Regions from separate parts of the Lysinibacillus sp. FSL P4-0201 genome, predicted to be linked through region 2. Evidence: riboswitches for the same ligand, from Rfam matches in the RefSeq annotation. Region 2 holds a riboswitch; the other holds the start of a gene.
The links. A riboswitch is a leader RNA that binds a small molecule or an ion and turns the genes downstream of it on or off. The one in region 2 is predicted to bind thiamine pyrophosphate.

Region 1 (6,323 bases), 1.6 Mb from region 2:
GTCTGAGCAAATTTTGTATGTGCTAGAGGAAAATGCAGAGTTATCAGCTTCTCTTGTTCGTAAAGCGATTCGAGCGCAGCAAGTGCGTGAAGCAGCTCGTAAAGCGCGTGAGGATGCACGAAATGGCAAGAAAAACAAAAAGGGTAGTACGATTTTATCTGGAAAATTAACACCAGCTCAGTCACGTAATGCGGCAAAAAATGAGCTGTATTTAGTCGAGGGTGATTCTGCGGGTGGCTCTGCTAAACAAGGTCGTGACCGTACATTCCAAGCGATTCTGCCATTGCGCGGGAAGGTAATCAATACAGAGAAAGCCAAGCTACAGGATATTATGAAAAACGAAGAAATTTCAACGATTATCCATGCGATTGGGGCAGGTGTTGGTACGGATTTTGCGGTGGAGGATTCTGCCTACAATAAAGTAGTCATCATGACCGATGCGGATACGGATGGGGCACATATTCAAGTCTTGCTATTAACATTCTTCTATCGTTATATGCGTCCGCTCATTGAGTCTGGAAAGGTCTATATCGCACTACCGCCGCTTTATAAAGTCTCAAGAGGTACAGGGAAAAAAGAAGTCATTGAATATGCTTGGACAGAAAGTGATTTACAAAAGGCTATCAAGAAGGTTGGAAAGGGTTACATATTACAGCGCTATAAAGGTCTTGGTGAGATGAATGCAGACCAACTATGGGACACAACAATGAACCCTGAAACACGGACATTGATTCGTGTCACAATCGAGGATGGTGCACGAGCGGAGAGACGTGTCACGACGTTAATGGGTGATAAGGTGGAACCACGTCGTAAATGGATCGAAGCCAATGTAGACTTCGGTATGGAGGATGATTCTAACATTTTAGAGAATGAATTCATCCAACAAGAGGAGGACCAAGCATGAGTAGTACAGAAAAGTTTCAAGATTTACCGTTAGAAGAAGTAATGGGTGACCGTTTTGGTCGCTATAGTAAATATATTATTCAAGACCGCGCGTTGCCTGATGCACGTGACGGTCTTAAACCAGTACAGCGCCGTATTTTATATGCGATGTTTACGGAAGGCAACACACATGATAAGCCGTTCCGTAAATCCGCAAAAACAGTGGGTAATGTAATTGGTAACTATCATCCACACGGCGATAGCTCTGTGTATGAAGCGATGGTACGGATGAGTCAGGACTGGAAGGCACGTCATATGCTTATTGAGATGCACGGGAACAATGGCTCGGTAGATGGCGATCCTCCAGCTGCAATGCGTTATACAGAGGCGAGACTATCAGCTATTGCCGCTGAAATGCTACGAGATATTGGCAAGAAAACGGTCGAATTTGTGCCAAACTTTGATGATCAGGATATGGAGCCAACTGTATTACCAGCACGTTTTCCTAACCTTTTAGTCAATGGCTCTACAGGAATTTCCGCTGGTTATGCGACAGATATTCCGCCACATGCCTTAGATGAAGTACTGGATGCTGTGTTGATGCGCTTAGACAAGCCTAATGCTACTGTAGATGAATTGATGACGGTGATTAAAGGACCTGATTTCCCAACGGGTGGAATCATTCAAGGTGTTGATGGCATTAAAAAGGCATATGAAACAGGTCGTGGTAAAATCATCGTCCGTGCACAAGCAGTTGTTGAACCAATCAAGGGTGGTAAAGAGCAAATTGTTATCACTGAGTTACCATATGATGTAAATAAAGCGAATCTTGTGAAAAAAATTGATGAGCAACGTGTAGATAAACGACTAGAAGGCATTGCAGAAATTCGAGATGAATCAGACCGTACAGGCTTACGTGTCGTAATTGAGCTGAAAAAGGATGTACCAGGACAAGGAATTTTACAGTACTTGTTTAAAACAACGGATTTACAGGTAGCTTATAATTTTAATATGATTGCCATTCATAATCGTCGTCCAACGATGATGACATTGCCATTATTGCTAGATGCGTATATTGCCCATCAAAAAGAAGTGGTAACAAACCGTTCCATTTATGATTTACAAAAGGCAAAGGATCGTTCCCATATTGTAGATGGATTAATTAAAGCCCTTTCCATTTTAGATGAAGTCATTGCGACGATCCGTTCTTCTAATGATAAGAAGGATGCGAAGCTTAATTTACAAGCGAAGTTTGATTTTACAGAGGTACAGGCAGAGGCCATTGTAAGCCTGCAATTATACCGTTTAACGAATACGGATATTACAGAGCTACGTCAGGAACAGGACGAGTTAAATAAGTTAATTGCGAAGCTAGAGGGGATTCTGCAAAGTGAGGCTAAGCTTGTGCGTGTTATTAAACAAGAGTTGCTAGATATTAAGAAACGCTTTACAGAGCCTCGTCGCTCGAAGATTGAGCAAGAAATTGAAGAAATTAAAATTACATTGGATGTCCTTGTGCCAAGTGAAGAGGTTGTCGTAACAGTAACGAAGGATGGTTATATTAAACGTACATCCACACGTTCTCATGCCGCTTCAAACGGGCAAGATTTTGCCATGAAGGATTCAGATTATTTATTGTATGAAGCAAACTTAAATACACAGCACCATCTATTGCTGTTCACAAATCGAGGCAATTATATTTATCAGCCTGTTCATGAGCTGCCTGATATACGCTGGAAGGATCTCGGCCAGCATATTTCAAGTATTGTGCCAACAGGGGAAGATGAATCCATTATTGCGGTTTATGGCTTCGAAACATTTGAACAGCCAAATACGTATGTCTTCACAGCCACAAAAGATGGCCAAATTAAGCGCTCACCACTCGCAGACTATGCGGTAACACGTTATTCAAAGCCAATTAAAACGATGAACGTCAAGGCTGGTGATGCGATGATCTATGCATCATTTGTAACAGATGACGTGGAGCTGATGCTCACAACGGATACAGCCTATGCGATTCGTTTCCCTATGGAGGAGTTACCAGTTACAGGTGTGAAAACAGGCGGTGTGAAAGGGATCACACTAAAAGATGGAGAAGCCTTAGTTGGAGTCAATGTGTTACAGCCTGATGTTACCCACTATGTAGTAATTGTGACACAGCGTGGGGCCGTAAAGAAAATGAATGTCGCTGAAGTTGAAGTAGCGAGTCGTGCAAAACGTGGACTAAAAGTATTAACAGAGTTAAAAGCAAACCCTCACCGAATTGTGGCAGTTGTTCAAGCAACAGACGAGGAGCAGGTTGTGATTGAAACTGAAAAAGGTGTTCAAGAGATGATTGACGTACAAGCATTGTCTCGTGCGGATCGCCATTCCAATGGTTCATTTAAAGTGGATATTGCAACAGATGGAGCAATTTCTCATGTTGTAACAGCCAAAAAAGAACAGAAACCAAGCTAAAAGCATGCCCAGCCTCTTAGGAGCGCTGGGCTTTAAGCTCTATTCAAAAATAGCACCTTGTCATTTAAGTGAAACTATGGGTATAATAATCATCGAAAAGTTCATAGCGAAAGAATGTAGGGGGGCTAGTAATTGCTAGCTGAGATTGTGTCCGGTAGACGCTGACCCTTTGAACCTGATTTGGCTCGTACCAGCGTAGGGAACATCTATTCAAAAAGCAAAGTTTTGAAGATTGATTGCAATACGTCTGGGAGGAATCCTAGGCGTTTTTTTATGTTTTCAAGCAACAGCTTGCCAACATTGTATACGCTTTCTTCTGGTGACAACATTCATTCATGAACACTTTCATATTACAAACTGGGAGGCTTTCGCATGAAAAAATGGTTTTTTATTTTATTGGCAGCACTATTGACATTAGTAGGCTGTAGTGACAAGGATGACAAGCAGGCTGCAGACAAGCTGAAAAAGGTGTCTGTGGTACTGGATTGGACGCCGAATACAAATCATACAGGACTATATGTTGCCAAAAAACTCGGTTATTTTGAGGAACAGGGTTTAGATGTTGATATTATTATGCCTGGTGAGGCGGGCGCAGATCAGCTTGTTGCTTCTGGAAAGGCGGATTTTGGCGTGAGCTATCAGGAAGGCATAACACAGGCACGAGTACAGGATGTGCCGCTGGTCTCCATCGCAGCAATTATACAGCATAATACATCTGGCTTTGCTTCTATTGCTTCAAAGGGCATTACATCGCCAAAGGATTTTGAAGGTAAAACCTATGGTGGTTGGGGCGCACCATTAGAGCAAGCCGTTTTACAATCACTCATGCAAAAAGAAAAGGCAGATATTAATAAGCTAGATATCGTCAATGCAGGGGATTTAGATTTCTTCACAATGATGGAAAAAGATATAGATTTTGCTTGGATTTATTATGCATGGACTGGGATTGAGGCTGAGCTGCGTGGGGAAAAGATTAATATGCTATATCTTACAGATTATAGTGATCAATTGGATTATTATACGCCAGTTTTAGCTACAAATGAAAAAATGATACAGGACAACCCGGATGTAGTCAAAGCCTTTGTGGCAGCTGCATCGAAGGGCTATGAATACGCAATTGAAAACCCAAGTGAAGCGGCTGATATTTTAATCGAAGCGGCACCTGATTTAGATAAAGCATTAGTGCATAAAAGTCAGGAATGGCTGGCTGATAAATATCAGGATGATGCCAAGCAATGGGGAGAGCAAAAGCTTTCTGTGTGGGAAAATTACGCGAAATGGATGTCTAGCAATCAAGTACTAGAGGGCGAATTTGATGCGAAAAAAGCCTTTACTAATGATTTCTTACCTAAAAAGGAGGCCAAATAAGATGGCAAATTCATTAATCAGTGTACAAATCATTCCGAAGACAGAGAAATATGAAGATGTTATACCATATGTCGATGCAGCAATTGCGGTGATCGATGCTTCTGGGGTGAAATATGAGGTACATCCATTGGAAACAACGATGGAGGGTGAGCTTTCAACATTGCTCCAAATCATTGAAAAAATGAATGAGAAGATGATCGAACTTGGTGCCATTAATGTCATTACACAAGTGAAAATTTTATATCAGCCAACAGGTATTACGATGGATACATTAACGGAGAAATATCAGTAATGAAACGTGCATTACAGAAGGGAAGGACGATAATTTTTATCGCCTTCCTCTTGTTCATATGGGAACTAATCGTGCGGTTTGCTGAAGTTCCTCATTGGTTAGTACCCGCACCAAGTAGTATTTTGTCGGAAGCCATCCAGTCGTATCAAACCTTTCTACCACATGCATTCGCTACGGTACAATTAGCTCTACTAGGATTGGCCATTGGCATCGCTTGTGGGCTAACGGTGGCAATAGTGTTGCATCGATTTACATTTATTCGAGAACTGTTTTATCCAATTCTTATTATGTCGCAGAATGTTCCTATTCTAGTCTTGGCACCGCTCCTTATTATTTGGTTTGGCTTTGGCTTATTACCGAAGCTTATCATTATCTGTCTTGTGTGCTTTTTCCCGATTGTCATTGCAGCGATGGATGGATTTAGACAAACAGCTCCAGAATTAAAGCATTATTTTGCCATGGTTGGTGCTACAAGGGCACAAACCTTTTGGAAGCTGGAATGGCCTTATGCCTATCCTGCTATTTTTTCAGGCATTAAAATTGCGGCTACATATAGTGTGATGGGGGCTGTGATTGCGGAGTGGCTTGGTGCAAAAAGGGGTATTGGTGTTTACATGACCCTAGCCCAGTCCTCCTTCCGTACGGATCGCGTATTTGTGGCAATTTTTGCGATTGTTCTCTTGAGCTTACTATTGTTTAGTGGTATTCGTTTAATTGAAAAATTCATGGTGAAGGGAAGAGGCTATCATGCTCAGCATTCAAAACATCGCTAAATCCTTCGATGCGCTCAAAGTCCTTGATCAACTTTCTTTTGACGTCAAGGATGGAGAGTTTGTGGCCATCGTGGGTCCTTCAGGCAGTGGTAAAAGTACACTTTTTCAATTAATTGGTGGTGTTTCGCCAATTGATCAAGGAGCCATTTTATTGAATGGAGAGGATATCCAACAAAAAAAAGGAACGATTGGCTATATGCCACAGCAGCCATGTCTATTACCCTGGCGTACAATAGTAGAAAATGTCACGCTTGTAGAGGAATTACAACATAAATCAAATGTTGAACGTGCCAAGGAATGGTTAGAAAAGGTTGGTCTTGCCTCTTTTATCCATGCCTACCCGAACGAACTGTCTGGAGGCATGCAGCAGCGTGTGTCCTTTATTCGAGCAATGGTCAGTGATAAGCCGATTTTATGCTTAGACGAACCATTTTCTGCGTTGGATGAATTTACTCGACTGGAAATGCAAGCATGGCTTTTATCTATCTGGGAGGAGTACCGCAAATCCATTCTATTTGTTACACATAGTATTGAGGAAGCTCTCTTTTTAG
Region 2 (6,323 bases):
ACAACAATTAGTGACAGACATACATGCAACATCAGCAGGCCAAGGCGAGCTATTACTATATGAAAATGATGAGCTTATTCATCGAGAGGCAGTGGAGCTGACTGAAGGCACGAATGTGTTTACCTATAAACATGCAGCAACAGCTGAACTTGTAAAATATGAAGCCGTTGTTCAAGTTGGTCAGGATGCCATTTTTGAAAACAATAAGTTAACTAGTGTCACAATGGTTCAAAGTGAACCACATTTATTAATCGTTAATGGTTATGAAACAGCTTCACCCATCGGAGCAGCACTTGGTAGTCAATCCATTGCCTATGATGTTATAGCACCTAAAAGTTTACCAAATGAACTTTCCAGCTATTTGCAATATAATGCTATTATTTTCGACAATGTGCCAGGTCATTTAGTGGGTGAAGCAAAAATGAGTGTTATTGAGCAAGCAGTCAAAAACTTTGGGGTTGGTTTTACAATGGTGGGTGGAGAAAATAGTTTTGGTCTAGGCGGCTATTTTAAAACACCGATTGAAACCTTATTGCCAGTGGAAATGGAAATTAAGGGCAAGGAGCAATTACCTTCCTTAGGATTAGTGATTGTACTTGACCGTTCTGGCAGTATGCAAGGCTCGAAGCTTGAGCTTGCTAAGGAAGCAGCGGCACGTTCTGTTGAGATGTTGCGAGACGAGGATACATTAGGATTCATCGCCTTTGATGATCGTCCTTGGGAGATTATAGAGACAGGGCCTCTTAACAGTAAAGAAGAGGCTGTGGATACTATTTTATCAGTAACACCTGGTGGGGGAACAGAAATCTATAGTTCATTAGCTAAAGCCTACGAGAACCTTGCTGATTTAAAGCTCCAACGTAAGCATATTATCCTCTTAACAGATGGGCAGTCACAGGCAGGGAACTATGAGGATTTAATTGGTGAAGGGAAAGAAGAGGGTATAACCTTATCGACAGTAGCGATTGGACAAGATGCCGATGCGAACTTATTAGAAGCGCTTAGTGACATGGGCAGTGGACGTTTCTATGATGTGATAGATGAGCAAACCATTCCTTCTATTTTATCTCGAGAAACAGCTATGATTTCCCGCACCTATATTGAGGACAATCCATTCTATCCGGCAATTTATAATGCAGCAGGATGGAACTCACTGTTTGCTAATGGTGTCCCACAAATGAATGCATATATTGGGACAACGGCAAAACAGGGGGCTACTGTTGTAGCAGAAAGCGAGAAAGAAGATCCTGTGTTAGCGCAGTGGCAATATGGTCTTGGTAAAACATTTGCCTTTACATCTGATTCAACGGGTAAATGGACTGGAGATTGGGCAAGATGGCAGAATTGGGGAGCATTTTGGCAAACACTTATTTCTCAAATGCTACCAAGCTACAATGATGTAGCCTATGATGTAAGATTGGAAGCAGATGGTTCCTTTATGATTACAGACCCTACAAATGAAGCCGCATTTTTAGATATTGTAGCGGTAAATGAAGCAGGGGAGGAGCTAGAAACACAACTTGAAACCATTTCCGCATCTCAAGTTCGAGCTGTAGTACAAGCTGAACCTGGATTAATTTTCTTCCGTATAGCAGATGAAAAGCAGGCCATTTATCAGGCAGGGCTAAGTGTTCCTTATAGTGCTGAATACGAACTACTCCCTGTAAATAACCAACTGATAGAAGAGTTAACTCAACGAACAGGAGGCACTGTTTTAAAGGAACCACAAGATGTCTTCCGTGACTTTACGACAAAAGGAGCAGATCGGCAAAATATTGTCACATGGCTACTCTTAGCGAGTATACTTCTTTTCTTTATTGATATTACCATAAGACGTTTTGGTTGGAATTTCCTAACGAATGCGAAGAAAAAAGAGCCGCTGGTTGAGGAAAAAACTATACCAGAAGACACGAATGTAGCACAGTTGTTAAAAGGCATGAAAAAACGATCTTAAATATAGAGGAAGCAGTGCAAACTCGAATAGTTTTGCACTGCTTTTTATATTCCCTGAAATAAAGAGTTATCCCCTTTGTAAAGAGGGTAAGAATTATCTAAAAAGTAGGCTCTTTGCTCATAAAGAGAAGAAAAGCGATCCAAATTGGACTACCCCAGCTCAATGAATGCTCATAATTCAATTTCTCTCAATAAAGAGAAGAATTAAACCTCTTTACTAGCTCTGTTTTACGCAAGCTACTCGCAACCATTACACCTAAAATAGCACCGATCGTACTTGATGTTAAAAAGGCTGGTAGGAAGAAGAATACTGCTACAGATGTTCCCATGAATAATTTTGCATAAGGGACGGCAATAAGTGAAGCCAGAATGCCCGTTCCGATAACTTCTCCGATACCAGCTAACCACATTTTATTGCTATATTTATAGGCAAGGGCAGCACAGAACGCACCGATGATACTACCAGGGATAGCTAGTAGAGAGCCTGTTCCAGTAAGGATACGAATGATGGCAGTGACAAAGGCAACTATAACTGTTGGTACGGGTCCAAGTATAATGGCTCCTATCACATTAATAGCATGCTGAACGGGGTAAGCACGTGCGATTCCTGTTGGGATGGATACGAAAGTAGAGCCTGCAACAGCAACGGCTACTAATAAAGCCATGACTGTTAATTTACGAATTGACATAAAGTTCACTCCTATTTGGTAAAGTTCGTGAGGAAAAATAAAAAGGCCACCCCCTTTAAACAATAGGAAGCGGCCTTGTGTGTATAGTGACAACAGCAAGTAGCGCCACTTCCCTCCGCTAGTGTGAACTAGATCAGGTTCAAAGGGTCCGTATATTACCATATACGTCTCAGCCTTTTAAAGACTCCCCTAGTGGTTAAAATCATTCAATTTTGTGAATCAACAATAATGTAACATACTGCAAAAAATAGTCAATGATTTTTCAGACTATTTTGTATCGGGATGCATTAAATGAGGTGCTTTTTTCACTGTCCAGATGAGCGCTAGGAAGAAACATGCTAATAATATGATAGAACCGAAAATATATGGGCTATTCATATTCCAGTCAAATAATAAACCTGCCAAAGCGGGTCCAATCATATTTCCGAGGCTCATATAGGCATTATTCAAGCCCGCAGCAAATCCCTGCTCTTTCTCTGCAAGCTTTGAGATGAGTGTATTAACAGCTGGACGAATTAATGTCGTTGCTGTAGAGAAAATTGTTGCTACAACTAAAATAAGGGCAAAGCCAGAAACAAATAATATTAAGAAAATAGCAACGGATGCAATAAATAAATTTACTAGTACTACTTTCATTTCACCATAACGATTGAACAGTGGTGTAATAATAAACATTTGTACTACTACTCCAAAAGCACCACCAACAACTAATATAATCGCTATATCTACAGGTGTGTAATTAAACTTTTCTGTCACAAATAATGACAATGTCGTTTGGAAATTTGCAATTCCAAACGAGAACACCAGCATAATTATGAGCATAACAAAATAAGGCATATGTATGGAACGAGCCATTTGCTTCGCCAGATTGTCTTGCTTTTGTTTCTGTTGAGCAGTGTTTGGTTTGGTAGAAGGTAATAAAAAGTAAGATAAAATAGATGCTACAATGGCTGCAGCTCCAGCTGTGAAAAATGGGAAATGTAAGCTTACCTTTGCTAAAAAGCCACCAATACCAGGTCCAATCATAAAGCCAAGAGACATAGCGGCACCCAACATCCCCATACCTTTCCCACGTTCTTCATAGGTTGTGACGTCAGCGACAAAAGCCATAATAGGAGGTGCAACAAATGCGGAACCTAGACCACCTAAAAATCGTGCTAAAAAGAGCATCCATACATCTGTAGCAAGGCCAAATCCGATTTGTGCAAGACCTGTTACGATAAGACCGAAAATAATTAAATTTTTTCGTCCGTACTGATCTGAAAGATTCCCAGCAATAGGAGAAAATACGAATTGAGCTAAGGCGAACGTTGCGATTAGCATACCTAGAACTTGTCCTGCTGCACCAAATATTTTTAAATACTCTGGCATGACAGGAATAATAATGCCAATACTCCCCATTGCGATAAACATATTAAACATTAAAATATACAAAGCCGCCTTATTGGACTTCTGCTGGGTCATCGAATGAACCCCCTTTTTGTAATCAAATATAGTACAGTCTATCATAAAGAATTATTGCTTGGCTAATAGTTAAGATTATAGTACTGGTTCTATATTTAGAATGGTTTTCCACAAAAGTTTTTATCCACGCACCTATGCATGATGAAATAATACATTTTAGTCATAAAAGTTGAGGGAAAAGAAGCTATGGAAGGATAAATTAGTAAAGCAACAACAATTGAGGGACTTCTCTTATAAAGGGAGAATTAAAAATTTGGAGAGTCTGTCTGTAATGGCATAAAGCATGGCTATAAATTGTAGCGATGTTGAGCGTTAGAAGTTATGGACTATCAAAAATACACTAATGTGAGAATCTATTAAAATTTAGATAAAATATTTTATAAATATAATAATGCAAATAGTCGATTGAAAATGTTCTTAGTTTAATAAACAGTTAGATAAGCAGAGAAAAAAACTAGCGAATTGGTGTGAAAACCAATTCGCTAGTTTAATTATCTGATACTCATTTTAAATTCTAAAAATAATTCGTTGTATTTCCCTAAATAATCAGGTCCTAAATTTTTGTAGACCTCTAATGTATCGCGTTGTTCTTCAGAAGGATAGTAGCGTTCGTCAGAAACAACTTCTTCGTCCATTAAGTCCATAGCGGCAATATTAGGAGTAGAATAGCCTACAAAATCAGCATTTTGAGCACCTGATTCAGCACTTAGCATGAAGTTAATAAAGGCGTGGGCACCATCAATATTTTTTGATGTTTTTGGGATGACCATATTATCAAACCATAAGTTTGAGCCTTCCTCAGGTACAGCAAAGTCTAACTCTTCATTTTCATACATCATATCAGCTGCTTGGCCAGACCATGTAAGGGCAACAGTTGCCTCATTATTGATCATTAACGGTGTGATTTCATCTCCAATGATCGCTTTAACATTTGGTGCAAGTGTAATTAATTTGTCAGTAGCTTCACGAAGTTCCTGATCATCTAGTGAATTCAGAGAATAGCCAAGACTGTTTAAGCCCATCCCAATGACTTCACGCGCACCATCTACTAAAAAGACTTTTCGCTTTAAAGAAGGGTCCCATAAATCGTCCCAAGAGGAGAAGTCTAAGTCTCCAACAAGGCTTGGATTGTAGACAATACCTACTGTTCCCCAAAAATAAGGGACAGAATATTTATTGTTAGCATCGAATGGTAAATCTAAAAAGTAAGGATCAATATTTTTTAAATTAGGGATTTTCGTTTTATCTAAAGGAATTAATAATTTTTCTTCCTTCATCTTCTCAATCATATATTCAGAAGGGACAGCAATATCGTAAGCTGTTCCGCCTTGCTGAATCTTTGTCATCATAGCTTCATTGGAATCGAATGTTTCATAGATGACATGAATGCCTGTTTCTTTTTCAAATTCTTTTAACAAATCAGGATCAATATATTCTCCCCAGTTAAAGATGGTTAACGTGTCTTTTCCACTTTTACCGCCTCCCGCACTTAAGGCATCAGCCGCATAGAATAAAAGGGCTGAAACGACAAGGATGGCGATGGTAGCTTGAATTAGTGACTTCATCGATGCCCCTCCATTCTTTTACTCGTACGACTTGTCATGAAATAATAACCAACAACAACTAAAACCGTAACAAAGAATACTAATCCAGAAATTGCATTCACCGTTAGAGAAATTCCTGCGCGGGCCATTGAATAAATTTCTACGGATAAAGTACTAAAGCCATTACCTGTTACAAAGAATGTCACGGCAAAATCATCTAATGAATACGTAAGGGCAAGGAAGAAGCCTGCAAAAATACCTGGCTGAATATAAGGAAGAATGACACGCATCATAACGTCCTTTTTCGTTGCCCCTAAATCTAATGCTGCATCGATTAATGAGTTATTCATTTCTAGTAGCTTTGGTAAAACCATTAATACAACAATCGGTACACTAAATGCAACATGGGCTAGTAAAACAGATGCAAAGCCCAGTTTAATGCCTACCATTGTAAATAAAATTAAGAAGCTAGCCCCGATAATTACGTCTGGGCTGACGATTAAGACATTGTTTAAGGATAATAAAGTATTACGCATTTTAGAATCCTTAACCGTCACAATTCCAATTGCTCCTAGCGTACCAATAATAGTAGAAATGAGAGCAGAAAGTAATGCCACGATGACCGTATTTATTAATATAACAAGAAGACGCGAATCTTCAAAAACAGCTTGAT

Region 1: it holds a riboswitch for thiamine pyrophosphate, as region 2 does, so the genes downstream of both, MKY76_RS12365 (ABC transporter substrate-binding protein) here and thiW (energy coupling factor transporter S component ThiW) in region 2, are expected to answer to the same signal.

Annotation. Positions count from the first base shown of each region.
Region 1 covers NZ_CP151995.1:2,472,963-2,479,285, reverse strand. Annotated here, with positions in the region: gene parE (DNA topoisomerase IV subunit B) at 1-904, shown strand, start outside; gene parC (DNA topoisomerase IV subunit A) at 901-3,339, shown strand; TPP riboswitch at 3,448-3,558, shown strand; gene MKY76_RS12365 (ABC transporter substrate-binding protein) at 3,712-4,707, shown strand; gene MKY76_RS12360 (thiamine-binding protein) at 4,709-4,999, shown strand; gene MKY76_RS12355 (ABC transporter permease) at 4,999-5,772, shown strand; gene MKY76_RS12350 (ABC transporter ATP-binding protein) at 5,747-6,323, shown strand, end outside.
Region 2 covers NZ_CP151995.1:901,108-907,430, forward strand. Annotated here, with positions in the region: gene MKY76_RS04260 (VWA domain-containing protein) at 1-1,954, shown strand, start outside; gene thiW (energy coupling factor transporter S component ThiW) at 2,142-2,642, opposite strand; TPP riboswitch at 2,736-2,843, opposite strand; gene MKY76_RS04270 (MFS transporter) at 2,910-4,106, opposite strand; gene MKY76_RS04275 (ABC transporter substrate-binding protein) at 4,598-5,671, opposite strand; gene MKY76_RS04280 (ABC transporter permease) at 5,668-6,323, opposite strand, start outside.